Regions from separate parts of the Microbulbifer sp. GL-2 genome, predicted to be linked through region 4. Evidence: predicted binding sites of a transcription regulator. Region 4 holds the regulator's gene; each other region holds the start of a gene.
The links. Region 4 encodes LexA, which represses DNA repair genes until DNA is damaged. Its sites were predicted from a motif close to ACTGTNTNTANANACAGT; they were not measured.
Positions count from the first base shown of each region.

Region 1: a site for LexA is predicted at 1,772-1,789, ahead of GL2_RS11920 (error-prone DNA polymerase). Genes of this name have one in related genera too.
Region 2: a site for LexA is predicted at 1,518-1,535, ahead of recA (recombinase RecA). Genes of this name have one in related genera too.
Region 3: a site for LexA is predicted at 1,703-1,720, ahead of GL2_RS13710 (PA0069 family radical SAM protein). Genes of this name have one in related genera too.

Region 1 is NZ_AP019807.1:2,738,792-2,742,416, reverse strand. It holds gene imuA (translesion DNA synthesis-associated protein ImuA) at 1-164, shown strand, start outside; gene GL2_RS11925 (DNA polymerase Y family protein) at 188-1,699, shown strand; gene GL2_RS11920 (error-prone DNA polymerase) at 1,803-3,625, shown strand, end outside.
Region 2 is NZ_AP019807.1:2,894,070-2,897,694, forward strand. It holds gene GL2_RS12620 (GNAT family N-acetyltransferase) at 1-16, shown strand, start outside; gene GL2_RS12625 (CinA family protein) at 904-1,419, shown strand; gene recA (recombinase RecA) at 1,591-2,625, shown strand; gene GL2_RS12635 (regulatory protein RecX) at 2,626-3,111, shown strand; gene glpK (glycerol kinase GlpK) at 3,208-3,625, shown strand, end outside.
Region 3 is NZ_AP019807.1:3,144,683-3,148,307, forward strand. It holds gene tmpT (thiopurine S-methyltransferase) at 1-200, shown strand, start outside; gene GL2_RS13705 (GIY-YIG nuclease family protein) at 256-561, opposite strand; gene GL2_RS13710 (PA0069 family radical SAM protein) at 604-1,686, opposite strand; gene GL2_RS13715 (hypothetical protein) at 2,009-2,473, opposite strand; gene GL2_RS13720 (sodium:proton antiporter) at 3,548-3,625, shown strand, end outside.
Region 4 is NZ_AP019807.1:4,463,843-4,467,467, forward strand. It holds gene GL2_RS19310 (class I adenylate-forming enzyme family protein) at 1-832, opposite strand, end outside; gene GL2_RS19315 (TIGR00730 family Rossman fold protein) at 1,012-1,650, opposite strand; gene lexA (transcriptional repressor LexA) at 1,815-2,420, shown strand; gene GL2_RS19325 (hypothetical protein) at 2,496-2,753, opposite strand; gene GL2_RS19330 (DUF6586 family protein) at 2,865-3,353, opposite strand; gene topA (type I DNA topoisomerase) at 3,354-3,625, opposite strand, start outside.

The DNA of each region.
Region 1 (3,625 bases), 1.7 Mb from region 4:
CCGAGTCCAGCAGCCCCTCTCCCGCCAGCCTGCGCTTGCAACTGGGCAGTGATGGGGAACAACTGGCCATAAAGCTACTGAAGCAACGAGGTGGCACCAGCGGCCAGCGCACGTATCTGGCACGGACAGCCAATTTGGTCCGCCGTGACCAGCCAATACACTGACTGCCACTGCGAGATTCAGCCCCATGCTTTGGCTCTGTATTCAATTCCCCAAACTTCCCTTGGAGGTTCTCACCCGCGCCCTGGATCAAGACATCCAGACAGCAAATCTCGCGGTGATAGAAAAACAGCTCGTTGTCGAGTGCAGTAAACCAGCTTGCGAGCTCGGTATTGAGCCCGGCCTCAGTATCGCCACCGCCTGTGCATTGAGCACCGACCTCCAGCTACTAGACCGGGACTTACAGCGGGAACAACAACAGCTTGAGCAACTGGCACAATGGGGCTACAGCTTTACTCCTGTCATCTCCACCCGGGCTGCAAGTACTATCGGGGATGGTGACAGCCACCCGGCTTGCTTGAACCTGGAGCTAAGCGGGTGTTTGAAAGCAAACGGTGGGCTCAGAATCCTGCTGGATCAGCTACAGAATGAGCTAAACCAGATGGGGATTGGCTGTGTTATGGGACTGGGGCACAGCCCCAGTGCGGCCCGCATGCTCAGCCAGCTGAAAGAACATCGCCTGTGGTTAGCACAAACTCATACCGTTCCCAGCCCACAGCAGTGGAAGCAATGGATCAGTTTTTCCCCAAGCAAACTACTCGACTGCGACAATAAAACCATTACCAAGCTCTATGCCTGTGGCATTAAGCGGGTAAGCCAATTACTGGCCATTCCCCTATCCGAAGTCGGCTCCCGTTTTGGTCGCTCCTTTGTGGATTATTTGGCCCGCCTGAATGGTAGCCGCCAGGACCCGATACCCAGCTATCACCCTCCAGCCAGATTTGATAGCGAATTGTTTTTCCCCAGCCCACTGGATAACAGTGAACAACTGCTTTTCCCCGCTGGCCGCTTGCTCAGAGAACTTTGCCAGCAGTTACAACGCCGCCAACTTTACACCCAGAAACTACACTGGTTGCTGGATTATGGCCAGGGTAAGAGCAAAGAGGTACTTTTAGAAATTTCCCACCCACAGCTCGATCCCCAACGTTTAATTGCATTAACCAGATTGCAGTTCGAGAGAACATCCCTGGAACATCCAGTACAAACACTGCGTTTAAGTAGTCAACAATTACATCCTTTGGTAGAAAGCGAGATAAGTGAGGATCTTTTTGATGAAGCCAACCAGGGCAAACATAGCCAGCAGCTTCTGGACAAACTCAAAGCCCGTCTCGGACATCAGGCCCTCTCTGGTATTGCCCTGAAAGAAAGTTATCTTCCCGAACAGGCCTGGCAGAGTGCCGACAGCTTATTATTGAGAAATAATCCGAAGAAAAAAGCTCATCAGCTTTATCCAATAAAAGCTCAACGCCCCACCTGGTTACTCTCCCGTCCCAACAAGTTACTGAGCCGTAATCAAAAGCTGTTTTATCAAGGAGAGTTACAACTGCTGCAAGGTCCGGAACGTATTGATGGCTACTGGTGGCAACACGGTCGTCATGGACGGGATTACTATATCGCGAGAGAGGGAGATGGCAGCCTCTATTGGATTTTTCAGGACCTGACGACCGAAGAGTGGTTTTTACACGGTATCTTTTCTTAAGAAAAGGTAGATGGCACTTATTAAGGTACTCGGGGAAAGCTTATTTTTTATGTAGGGCAAATATAAATTTTGGCTGAATTTTAGAACAGACAAGAGCATCAGCATGAGGTACGCAGAACTCTTTTGCCAGAGTAACTTTTCTTTTTTACAAGGGGCATCACACCCTTGGGAGCTCATTAAGACGGCTCACTCCCTGGGCTATTCGGCACTGGCGATAACCGATGAATGCTCCCTCTCTGGAGTAGTTCGCGCCTACAAGGAGCTAGGCAACATCAGGCACTCCCAAGAAAGTGAGCATAACAATAAGAAGGAGCCTTTCCCCTTTAAGCTAATCTGTGGAAGTTATTTTCACCTGCAAAGTGGCGAAAAGATTGTACTACTCGCCCCCAACAAAAGTGCTTACAGTGAGCTCTGCCAAATTATCTCCACCTCTCGATTAAGAGCAGAAAAAGGCAAATATAAAACCTTCCAGGAGGATCTAATAAAAATCAGCAGCAAGCTCATTGCAATCTGGCTGACAGGAACTGAAGAAATCAGCATACCCAAAGCGATTAAACAGCACTTTCACGATAGGTTGTATATCGCACTGAACAACAACCTGAGTGCAGACAGTAACCAAAAGACTCGGAGTCTTATCCAGCTCTCTAATCGAGAGAAGCTTCCCCTGGTGGCTACTAATTCTGTATTAATGCACTGTCGCCGAAGGAAACCCTTACAGGATGTGCTTAATGCCAATTTCCACAATTGCACTCTGGAGCAACTCGGTTACCAATTACAGCAGAACGCTGAACGCTATTTACGAAGCCTTGATGATATTGAAACTCTCTACCCTAAGGGGGCTATCGCTAATACTTTAGCTATCGTTGAGCAGTGTACCTTTTGTCTCAGTGAGCTGCGCTACCGATACCCATCTGAAGTTATCCCCTGCGAGAAATCTCCAGCAAGCTATTTACGGGAACTGGTAAAGCTAGGCCGTAAAATTCGCTGGCCTAAAGGGCCTGAAGAACGTATTGATATACTAATCGAAAAAGAGCTATCAATGATCGCCGAATTGGGGTATGAGCACTACTTCCTCACCATCTACGATATTGTCCAGTTCGCAAGAGATAAAAATATCCTCTATCAAGGGCGAGGATCTGCCGCCAATTCAGTTGTTTGCTATTGCCTGTTTATCACTGAAATTGACCCACATAAAATCGGTCTTTTATTTGAACGCTTTATCTCTCGCGAGCGAAATGAACCACCGGATATCGATGTGGACTTCGAGCACGAAAGACGCGAGGAAGTCATCCAATATATTTACCAGAAATACGGCAGGGATAGAGCTGGTCTGGCTGCCAGTAAGATTACCTACCGTTTTAAAAGCGCCCTGAGAGATATTGGCAAGGCACTCGGCATAGGTTCAGCTACGATTGAACAACTTATTGTCGAACGAGCCTGGTGGGACTCCCTGGACGACTTCCCTAAACAAATGCAAAAAGTCGGCATAGACCCGCAAAGTATTACTGGTAAAAAACTTCCCCAACTACTACAGCAGATATATGGGTTTCCCCGGCATCTATCCCAGCATGTGGGCGGCTTCGTAATAACCGAGCAGCCGCTACACCACTTGGTTCCTACTGAAAATGCCGCAATGGAAGGGCGCACTTTGGTGCAATGGGATAAAGAGGATATTGAAGACTTAAAGTTGATGAAGGTAGATGTACTCGCGCTGGGCATGCTGACCGCGCTACGTAAGTCCTTAAATTATATGGCACTTTATGGTCCTAAAATGTGCTTGCAGGATATCCCGACAGAAGATCCAAAGGTATATGAAATGATGTGCCGCGCAGATACCGTGGGGGTTTTTCAGATCGAATCCCGCGCACAAATGAGTATGCTGCCTCGGCTACAACCACGTAGCTTCTATGAACTCACCATAGAGAT
Region 2 (3,625 bases), 1.6 Mb from region 4:
GGGATTTCAAGGCTAGTAATGTTTTGGCTTATATCATTATGCCATTTGCTCTTTTGTGGGATTCTATTTTCGATATGTTTGCCATCCTCAATATAGGCATAGCCGCTTTGTCAGTGTAGTTCTCCAGCTCGCCGTTGTCCCCCGCCCCAATTTTAATCATATCCAGTCTGAACTATCGATTCAGTTGCTCCCTAGATTGTCTTTTCAGGTCAAGGTTTTTGAGTTGGCAAGTGAGGAGGCACAATCCCCTGCAATAGCCAATGTAATCACTGCTATTTTTAACAGCCATGATTTCTTATTTTTTCACTGCTTCTTGTAGGGGTGCCGATTTGGCTATGTTTTTATCTGGGTTATATATTGCCGAACTGGGAGTTGGCTACACAGCGATTCCAGCAATCTTTTATGTTAATTACATGTTTAGGTGCGACAGATAAATCTAACAAAAGCTCAGTTGAGAAGGGTGTGTACTTCAGGCCTCTCATCGTGAGGCGGGCCCTGCTTATCGAATACAAGCCGGTGTTATATTTTGGATATTCAAGTTGGGGTGTATGCATCCAAATGTCAGCTGTGAAATCAGATATTTTGAATATATGGGTAGAATTTTTCTGGGCCACTAAAAGTTAATATGTATGAAAAGTTTTCTGATTCCAGGCTTTTTATTATGCTAATGCTCCAATTAGAAGCAGTTCAGGCTGAGATGATTATATTTGGATGACGATGTATTTTGATTCGTGAACAAATATTTCTTTATCGCTCCCAGACCTGTTTGTTTCGATGCCTGGTGCAAACTAGCCCTGTACCTTATGTGGCAAGGGGACAGTCGTCCAGATTAAGATATAGTTGATGTATTCATGTTGCTGACTGGAAAGGGGATATCCCCGATTCAATTTGATGGGAAGTGTAATGATTGAGTATGGAGAAATTGCCCAGTTAGCCCAGCGTCTGGGTAAAGAGCTGGATAAACGTGCATGGCGAGTTACCGCTGCGGAGTCCTGCACTGGGGGGGCTGTTGCCGCAGCGATAACCGCTATTGCCGGGGCATCGAGTTGGTTCGATGGCTCTATCGTGAGCTATGCCAATCGTATCAAACACAGCGTTCTGGGTGTAGACGCCAAGGATTTACAGCAGTTTGGTGCTGTCAGTGAGCCGGTTGCCCGTCAGATGGCCTGTGGTGTGTTAGCAATGATGGATGCCAATCTAGCTGTTGCGGTGAGCGGTATCGCCGGTCCCGATGGTGGTACAGAAGAGAAGCCTGTGGGTACCGTCTGGATTGCCTGGGCTCATGCCGATGGGCAGGAGCCTGTACAGATCGATGCCCGCTGCTTTCATTTTCAAGGCGATAGGGCTGATGTGCAGGCGCAAACGGTGAGAGAAGCAATCACAGGTATGCTCGCTATCCTGGATGAGCACCCGGTTTAAGGCTGCTAGGGGTTAACCGGGCAATATAGGGCGAGCTTTGCAGCTGCCTAAGGCCCATAATTTGCGCGATGGCGACTGGTACCGGTTGTGCCGGAATTACTGGTTGCCTATACAGTAATCCTTCGTTAAGCTTGCCACCAATCAACACAGCTCAGCAATATGGGAATGGTCATGGATTCCAATAAAGACAAGGCGCTAAAGGCGGCGCTCTCGCAGATCGAACGCCAGTTTGGCAAAGGCACAGTGATGCGCATGGGAGATAAGGAGCGCGTGCGTATCCCGGCGATTTCCACTGGCTCCTTAGGCCTGGATGTGGCCCTGGGTATTGGCGGCCTGCCGCGCGGCCGTATTGTTGAGATCTATGGCCCTGAATCCTCCGGTAAAACCACTCTGACCCTGCAAGTGATTGCCGAAGCCCAGCGCAAAGGTGGCACTTGTGCGTTTGTTGACGCTGAGCATGCGCTCGATCCTATCTACGCCGAGAAACTCGGTGTAAATGTTGATGAGCTGATCGTCTCACAACCGGATACCGGCGAGCAGGCCCTGGAAGTGGCTGACATGCTGGTGCGTTCCGGTGCTGTGGATGTACTGGTTGTGGACTCTGTAGCGGCCCTGACCCCGCGCGCGGAGATTGAGGGTGAGATGGGCGATTCCCATGTTGGCCTGCAGGCCCGCCTGATGTCCCAGGCCCTGCGTAAGCTGACCGGTAATATCAAGAATACCAATACCCTGGCAATCTTCATCAACCAGATCCGTATGAAGATCGGTGTGATGTTTGGCTCCCCGGAAACCACTACCGGTGGTAATGCACTCAAGTTCTACTCCTCCGTACGCCTGGATATCCGTCGCATCGGTGCCGTGAAGGATGGCGATGAGGTGGTGGGGAACGAGACTCGCGTTAAGGTGGTGAAAAACAAGGTGGCACCGCCGTTCAAACAGACTGAATTCCAAATCATGTATGGCGAAGGCATCAACATGGTTGGTGAAATTGTCGATTACGGCGTGAAGATGGGCTTGGTTGATAAGGCTGGTGCCTGGTACAGCTATAAAGGGGATAAGATTGGCCAGGGCAAGGCCAATGCTACCAAGTTCCTGCGTGAGAACCAGGATATCCGTAATGAGATTGAAGGGCAGCTGCGCGCGCAGCTGCTGGGTGACCTGGTTCCAGCCAGCCCCGAAGAGGCCGCAGAACTCTCGGAAGAGTAAGTGCCTTATACCAAAACGGAGCTTTCCGTTGATTCAGCTCAAGCGCTGTTTGGCGCAGCGCTTGAGTTACTTGCCCGTCGTGAACACTCGCGCCTCGAGTTGAGGCGGAAACTGATGGGCAAATTCCCTTCTGCCAATTTCGAAGCTCTTTTTGAGCGCCTACAAGAGCTCAATTATCAATCGGAACAGCGTTTTGCTGAGGTTTTTGCCCGTTCGCGCGTTCAGCGTGGCCAAGGCCCCGTGCGTATCCGTCAAGAGCTACAGCAACGCGGTATAACCGCTGAGCTGGCTGCCTGGGCACTGGGGCAGGTGGAAGCCGATTGGTTTGTATTGGCGCAGGAACAGTTGCAGCGCAAATACCGAAACCCCATTAGTGAGGCGCTGCCGCGGGACCAACTAATAAAGGAGCGGGCAAAGCGTCAGCGCTACCTGGCATATCGCGGTTTCCCTGCTGATGCCATCAGTTGGGCGCTGGACGAGAAGTAAACGGGCTTATACTCTCATCTTGGTTGAGGCATCGCAGTATTTCTGCGGCTCAGAACCACGATAGTGAGAGCGAAAATAATAAGCGCGAGACACCCTATGATCCTATCCATAGACCAGGGCACCACAGGCACTACAGCCTTTGTCTTTGATAGCAGCGGCAGCCTGATTGGCCGCAGTTATTCCGAAATACCCAATTATTATCCCCAGCCCGGCTGGGTCGAGCAGAATGCTGAAGAGATTTGGCAGGTAACGCGGCGGGTCTGCGCTGCTGCGCTACAGCGTGCCGGTATTCGCGCATCCGATATCATGGCGATTGGTATTACTAACCAGCGCGAGACTACGGTTCTGTGGGATCGACATACCGGTGAGCCAGTACACCCCGCCATCGTCTGGCAGTGTCGCCGTTCTGCGGAAATCTGCCAGGAGCTGGCCGTGACAAGTAAGGCTGGCTGGTTGCGTGAGCGCAGCGGTTTGCTGCTTGATGCTTATTTTTCTGCGAGTAAGCTGCTGTGGG
Region 3 (3,625 bases), 1.3 Mb from region 4:
TTGCCCCGCAGTTGTTAATTTCTTTTGAGTATGAGCAGTCCCAGTTAGCTGGTCCTCCTTTTGCGATCAGCTCCCAGCAAATATTTGATTATTATGATGCGGACTACCATCTCAAAATGCTTGGTCGCCGAGAAGTGCCGGGTGGATTAAAAGGCCTGGTACCCGCGGAAGAAGTTGCCTGGTTGTTGGTCCGGCGCTAACTTCGGTCTCCAGTGAACTTTTCTTATAAAACAGATGGCAGGGGTTATTTCTTATTTATTTCCCTGGCCCATCTTCCCCAGCTAGTATGGATAAGGGTGGTAAGGGTAAAGTCCCTGCGATCAGGGCTTCCTTCTTTTTCTTTGGCCATTTTTTGATAGCCATTTCCAGCTTGAGTGCCGCTGACTTATCCGGGATCTGTACCTGGAATTCCAAGGTGAGAGGCCCCTTTCCTCGTAAGGCTTTGGCAGCCTTGGGTCCACTGGAGTTGTGTTCGGCGAAACGCCGCCGCACATCCATAGTAATTCCTGTATAAAGTGATCCACTGGAAGTGCGGATTAAATAGACAAACCAACTGTTCATTTAGTGAAGCACCTGAAAAGGATATTACTGTATTTGGTAAAGCTAGAACAGCGTCTGCTGATCACCAGGCTGAGGGGGAGGCTGGAACTGGCTGCAGTCTAGCGAAAGACGGCGGTGATTTAACCCCAGTTTCTTGATGGCGACAATAAAACGCTGGCGCAGAAGCTGGGCAAATACACCGGTACCAGTACGGCGCTGAGAAAATTCACTCTGATAATCACGCCCATCCCGGCTTTGTTGAATCAGGCTCATTACATGCTCCGCTCTCTGCGGATAGTGCGCTAAGAGCCATTCCCTAAACAGCGGGGCCACTTCATGAGGCAAGCGTAAAAGAATATAGGCTGCACGCGTTGCTCCAGCTTCATGGCCAGCTGTTAGAATTTTTTCCAGCTCACAATCATTCAGAGCTGGGATTATTGGTGCAGCCATAACAGCAGTAGGTATTCCGGCATTACTTAGCTGTTCGATGGTGCGTAACCGAGCTGCAGGCCCAGCCGTACGCGGTTCCAGCCTTCTCTTAAGCTCATTCTCCAAAGTGGTCACGCTAATCGCAACTTGAGCCAGGTTGTCTTGGGCCATCTCTGCAAGAATGGGAAGGTCCCTAAGGATTAGCTGGCCCTTGGTGACTATTGTTACCGGCTGGCGATATTGTTGCATAACTATTAGAAGAGAGCGGGTGATTTCCTTATCTTTCTCCAGGGGCTGGTAGGGATCGGTATTTGTTCCCAAAGCAATTGGACTGCACTGATAGCCGGGCTTGCGCAGGCTGCGTTCCAGCAACTCAGCGGCATTGGGTTTAAAAAATATCTTGCTTTCGAAGTCCAGGCCGGGTGATAGGTCCATATAGGCATGGGCGGGGCGTGCATAACAATATACACAGCCGTGCTCACAGCCCCGGTAGGGGTTAATTGACTGAGTGAAAGGGATATCCGGTGACTGATTGGTAGCAATAATAGATTTGGCTTTTTCTTCTATTGCCTCTGTAAGCAGGCGCTCTACGGGCTCCTGATCTGTCTGCCATCCATCGTTCTCGCGGGTGCTCGAATAGCTGGCAAAGCGTCCGGTGATATTTCTGGTGGCACCACGACCTTTGTGTAAACGCAGCGGGTCTTGGGAGTCTGTCATTTTGCAATGGGAGATATCTGGATATATGTACAGTTTAGGTTATTTTGTTGTAATTGGGAATAGCCTTACATAGGCTCAGTGCCAAGCTGCCATTTATTATTTGGTGACCGTCTGGTTAGGCCACATGGCCATTGGATAGAATTGACCCATCCGAAGTTAAATTGTTCGAGGAAGGCAGGAGATATTCAGCATACTTATTAATAAATTTTTGAAGTCGCTTACCCCGTAAATACAGATCACCCATAAATATCTGGGAGCAAAATCAGGCTCCCGCCTTGAATGAATTCCAAAGCGGGACAGTAAATCTTTTCTGGTGCCTTTTTTAAACGCTCGTAGTAATAGTGTCTGGCATATATCTGGCGGACACTGAAAGCCCCGGTCGTTCATCATCCCAAATCATATTCGTGATCTTCCAGGACTTTCCGTCATGGTAAAGCTGGATACTATTGATGCCCCTCTTAATAAATTGGGTTCTTTCTTCATTGCTCCAGGCTTCATAGGTACTAAAGGCGTGAGCAATGTTACCGAAAACTTCAACAATATTGTGAATTTCGTCCTCATAGAAAGCCCGCTCCCCTATCAATTCTTGAAAGTTATCCGGGTAGTCCTGAATTTCCATTACAAGAGATTGTGGTTTCCCCTTGTTGTCTACTGAGGTACGGATTACTTTAGCGTAAGAGGTGAATAGGCACTGCTGCCTATTCCAGTCCCGCTTATAACCAGCTGGGCCAGAAATTACCTGGTAGAGCTCTTTTAAAAGTTCTTGGATTTCGGTTTTTGCGTCCATTGCTTGGTGTCCTTCATAGTATTTTGTAAAGATGGAGGAAATTCATCTTCCCATTCAACCTATATGAAAGCAAACCTCAGGTACTATCTTTGTTCCTTCATAAAACATTGGGCAATCAATCCTGGGTCAGATGGCAGCCAAAACAGTATTTTCCATACATTTTCTGTATTTGCCAGTGTGTAAGTGCTGCAGATATGATCAAGTAAGGAGCCTGTGAGGTGTAGCGTTTAAGTAATACTGAAGTTGCAGTCAGATTCCCACCACTAAACTGAGGTTGAAAATGGACTATTTGGGAGCCAGCATAGTCTCTCTCATGCTGGCTATTATTACGCAAACCTGCTTCATCGCCCCAATAGACTTCGACATTATCCGCTTTCGCTCGAGACTCTGGATGTTCCTAGCCTAGCCATTTTTGAACTGCTTTTGGGCTCTGCTCATATGCATTTTTACTGGTTTGAGGCTTCACTTCCCATCGTTTCAGGGGTTCCCCAGCAGTACGAATAGGCATTTTTAAACCTGTCTCTTACTCAATCAGCTCCATTACCGCTTTGCGCGTCCAGAGCACATAATTCAGTTTCAGCTGGTCAGGTGTCTTATTTGCCAGTAAATCTCTATGGGGATATTACAAGAACTTCTTAGCATTACATGGGAAGTGAATGGATAGCTCTTCATTTATCCAATTTTGTGCTGGCATTCTGCCGCCCAAATCCTCCCTTTTTTCTATACTGATTGGGTAACTTCTCTGGATTGTAGGCTTCCATCATTATAGGGCTCAAAAATGCAGATGGAGCCAATTTCCCAAGGCTTGAACGCCCAAGGAGCTTAAGCCACTAGATTGACTAAGTAGTCAAAATAAGGGGGGGCGATTATTTGCTCTATCAGGATATTTGAACTGATAAGTATTGCCTCCCTGCATCTTGGTTTGCTCGCTAGAGTTTTACCCAGTGTTGAGGGTCGAGGTTGAGAAGCTACTGGAAAAGAGGTAGTCCAAGAGAAATTTATAGTGGTGACAGTAGGATATTTAGCAATCCAGGATAGTTGGCCAATCTTGGCCATCGTTGGGAGAGTGCTTTAGTGAACGATGTAATTGTCATCGTAGGGCAGGGGCTCTATCTGGCTGCAGCGGCAGTCCTTGGATTGGGTATTGCCCGC
Region 4 (3,625 bases):
GCCTGGCCTTGGGGTTGCGTTCCATTGCAATAAATAATGCAGGAACCATAACCAAAATAGTTGGCCGGCCTCGCCTCAATATTGAAAGAATTTCTTCACCGTCAAAACTGTGAGGAATAAGGGTCTTCGCACCTACTGAGAGAGCTGCCAGAGCTGTTAAAAGCGATCCGACATGTGCGATTGAGCCACCTGGCAGTACTATATCGTCCTGGGTTAACTTTAGAGCAGCAACGAAACTAGCCACAATAGCCCCAAAGCTAAGCAAGCTATGGGCTACGCCTTTTGGTTTACCCGTACTCCCAGAGGTGAAAAATAAAAATGCAGGGTCATTAACAGCAGAGGTAGAAAATTTAGCAGACTGCCCCTTATTGTTAATCAAACCTTCAAAACTTGGGGCATTTCCGAGCGTACCACCAAAAGAAAGATAGCCTTTTTTTAATTTACCAATAAATCTGCTTGCCCGGACATCTCCACTTCGCTCAACGCCTATAATCAGTGATACTGCTGCACTTTTTTCAAGGGCATAGTCAATCTCTGGTGTGGTATATCTATAGTTTAATGGGACTACCACCAGCCCCACCTTCAAACATGCGAGATAAAAAATAAGTATCTCGCCGCAGTTGGGCATCAGGGATGCAACCCTATCCCCCTTACCTAAACCCATTGTGATCAACCCCAAGGCAAGGGCATTGATATCCCCCTGTAGCTCTCGCCAGGTCCAGGCCTGACTCCCGGAAACAAGTGCCACTTCACCAGGCTTACTTTTCAGGGCGGGCAGCAGGAGATTGGTTAAATTTGCAGGTCTCGACAATTGAGGGCCAAAAATTGGCACAGGCCAGCCTCCTGACTAAGGCACAAGCATCCCGTTAATCTGAGATAATCGGGAACAGGCATTTAGTGATATTTATAACGATTTCAAAAACCATCATATGGTCCAGAATGGATTTATGGGCAATATCACCCTAGCAACAGGCAGAAAAACCCTGCAACCAATTAAATAAATATTTTTTATTATTCCTTGTTGCGCATATATTTCATAATCAACTCCGCTGTCTCCTCGACAGTATCTACTATATGGAACAAATCCAGGTCGCTGGCATCAATACAGTTGCGCTCAAGCACTGTGTTTACCAGCCAATCATAAAGCCCTGCCCAGTAACGTTTACCAACCAGCACAATTGGGAAACGCCGCACTTTTTGTGTTTGAACCAGTGTTAACGCCTCGAATAACTCATCCAGTGTTCCATATCCCCCAGGTAACCCTACAAAGCCTACAGCATGCTTAACGAACATAAATTTACGAACAAAGAAGTAACGAAAATTTAAACTGATATCCTGGTAAGGATTCGCAGCCTGCTCAAATGGCAGCTCTATGTTCAATCCAATTGAAGTGCCAGGTTGATCGAAAGCACCACGATTGCAAGCTTCCATCAGCCCCGGTCCTCCGCCGGTAATCACCGGGATACCCTCCGCAGCCAATAGCTCCCCCAGTTTTACCCCCTGTTGATACTCCGGGCTGCCCTCCTCAAATCTTGCCCCTCCAAAAACGGTCACTGCTCCACTGAGCGGGACCAAACGTTCTATCCCATCAACCAACTCAGACTGTATCCGCAGGACACGCCACGCCTCTGGCATTTTCACATCCAACATTATTTTTTTCCCTCTTTGTCAGATCTTTCAACGATCGCTTTCATTCCTTGTTTTCATAAACAATGTAGCAGCTTATGAAGAGGCAGGTGTTAGGATTGCGTGAACCAAAATTCTGTATATAATCCCAGCAACTGTATATAAATACAGAAAAGCTAGGTAAATCTATGACCAATCTCACCGCACGCCAGGCTCAGGTATTAGAGCTGATCAAAACCTATCTCGATGATACCGGCTACCCCCCTACCCGAGCAGAGATCGCCCAGGAGCTGGGTTTCCGCTCGCCCAATGCCGCTGAAGAGCACCTGAAAGCATTGGCGCGAAAAGGAGCCATTGAAATGGTTGCCGGCGCGTCGCGGGGCATACGTATTCCGGATCATCAATCGGGCTTACCCATTGTTGGACGCGTAGCTGCAGGCAACCCTATTCTTGCTGCTGAGCATATTGAAGACTATTGCGACCTCCCTCCCAGCTTTTTCCACCCCCCTGCAGACTACTTACTTCGGGTGCACGGAATGAGTATGCGCGATGCAGGAATTTTGGATGGTGACCTTCTGGCAGTACAGAAAACCGAACAAATCAGGAATGGCCAGATTGTCGTTGCGAGAATTGACGAAGAGGTAACAGTCAAGCGCTTCCGGCGCAAAGGTAATCAGGCAACTGTGCAACTGCTGCCAGAAAATGAAGACTTTGAAACTATCCAGGTGGACATGCGAGACAAAAACTTTGTAATAGAAGGTTTGGCAGTGGGCGTTATTCGCCAGACTCCATAAAGCTCCCACCCAGCCCCCAATACAACAACAGCGGCCTATTGGCCGCTGTTGGATCACACTTTGTTAACCCTTCGATCAGTGGATCGTATGATTAACCGGCATTGACTCATCCTCTTCCTCAAAGTAGCCAGGCTCCAAATCATCCAGATTTTGTACTGCCTCAATACCGGCTTCCAGCATTGCGCGCGCTACGGCAACTTTGTGTTTTCTCAGAAACTGAAGACTCTCGGCTGAGAAAGAAATACTCACCAGAGGGTCCTCCTTGTGACCAGCGCGGCGCAATGCCACATCGCCATTGGCCAACTCAATAATTTCAAAAGTTTCGGAGGACATTCTCTTTTCCTTCACCACACATCAGTTTGCGCCCAGTGTACCACAGGCTAACTGGAAGTATCAGAGGCCTACAAACGGTGAAATATGGCACCCCGGTACCAGTACCTGCAACTAGCACTCTTCTAAATTGGCACGCTGCCTACGCACCAACTCACTCAGGGAAGCATGCCATTGCAGAAGCACTTCATCAGAAATAGTTACCAGCTCAGAAGCAGCGAGATTGTGCAGAGGAATAAGGTTGGGGCTATTGTGCTTAACCTCAGTATTTGATGGTGCTGAGACAAGCTGGGTCCAGGCCTGTAGTAACTGACTGAGCCAGCTACAAGGCTCCTCACTCAGCTGCTGCAGCTCTTTCACCTCAATACTGGCCCTACCTTGACTCTCAAGACTATCGGCAATCACCTGAAGGGAATCCGACGCAAGACCCAGCTGCAGCTGGTGGGAAAGCTCAGCAAGGAAAGCCCTATAAGCTTTCCAGAGCTGTAAAACGGCCGCCTCTTCCAGTGCAACCCTTTGCAGAGGAGTTTCACTGGAAAACTGCAGTAACAACTGAGTTTTGCGTAGAGCCGAAACTACCTGGCCAGTATGAGGGTTACTCATTTATTTCTTTGCAGCCACTTTTTTGCCCACGGGCTTACGCTTTGCCGCGGTAGCCCTGGTGCTGGTTTCAACCTGCCAGCTGCCACTACGATAGAACGCTTTCCAGCCGGTAGCTTTGCCTTCCTCCTCGGACTGGACATATTGCTCCTGGGTCTTTCGGCTAAAGCGAATTACTGTATCTCTTCCTTGGTCATCCTCCACCGGCGCCGAGAACAGAAAGCTGTATTTGGGGTCGATCTCACTCTTGTGAGGGAGCAATTCCTTCACAAGAG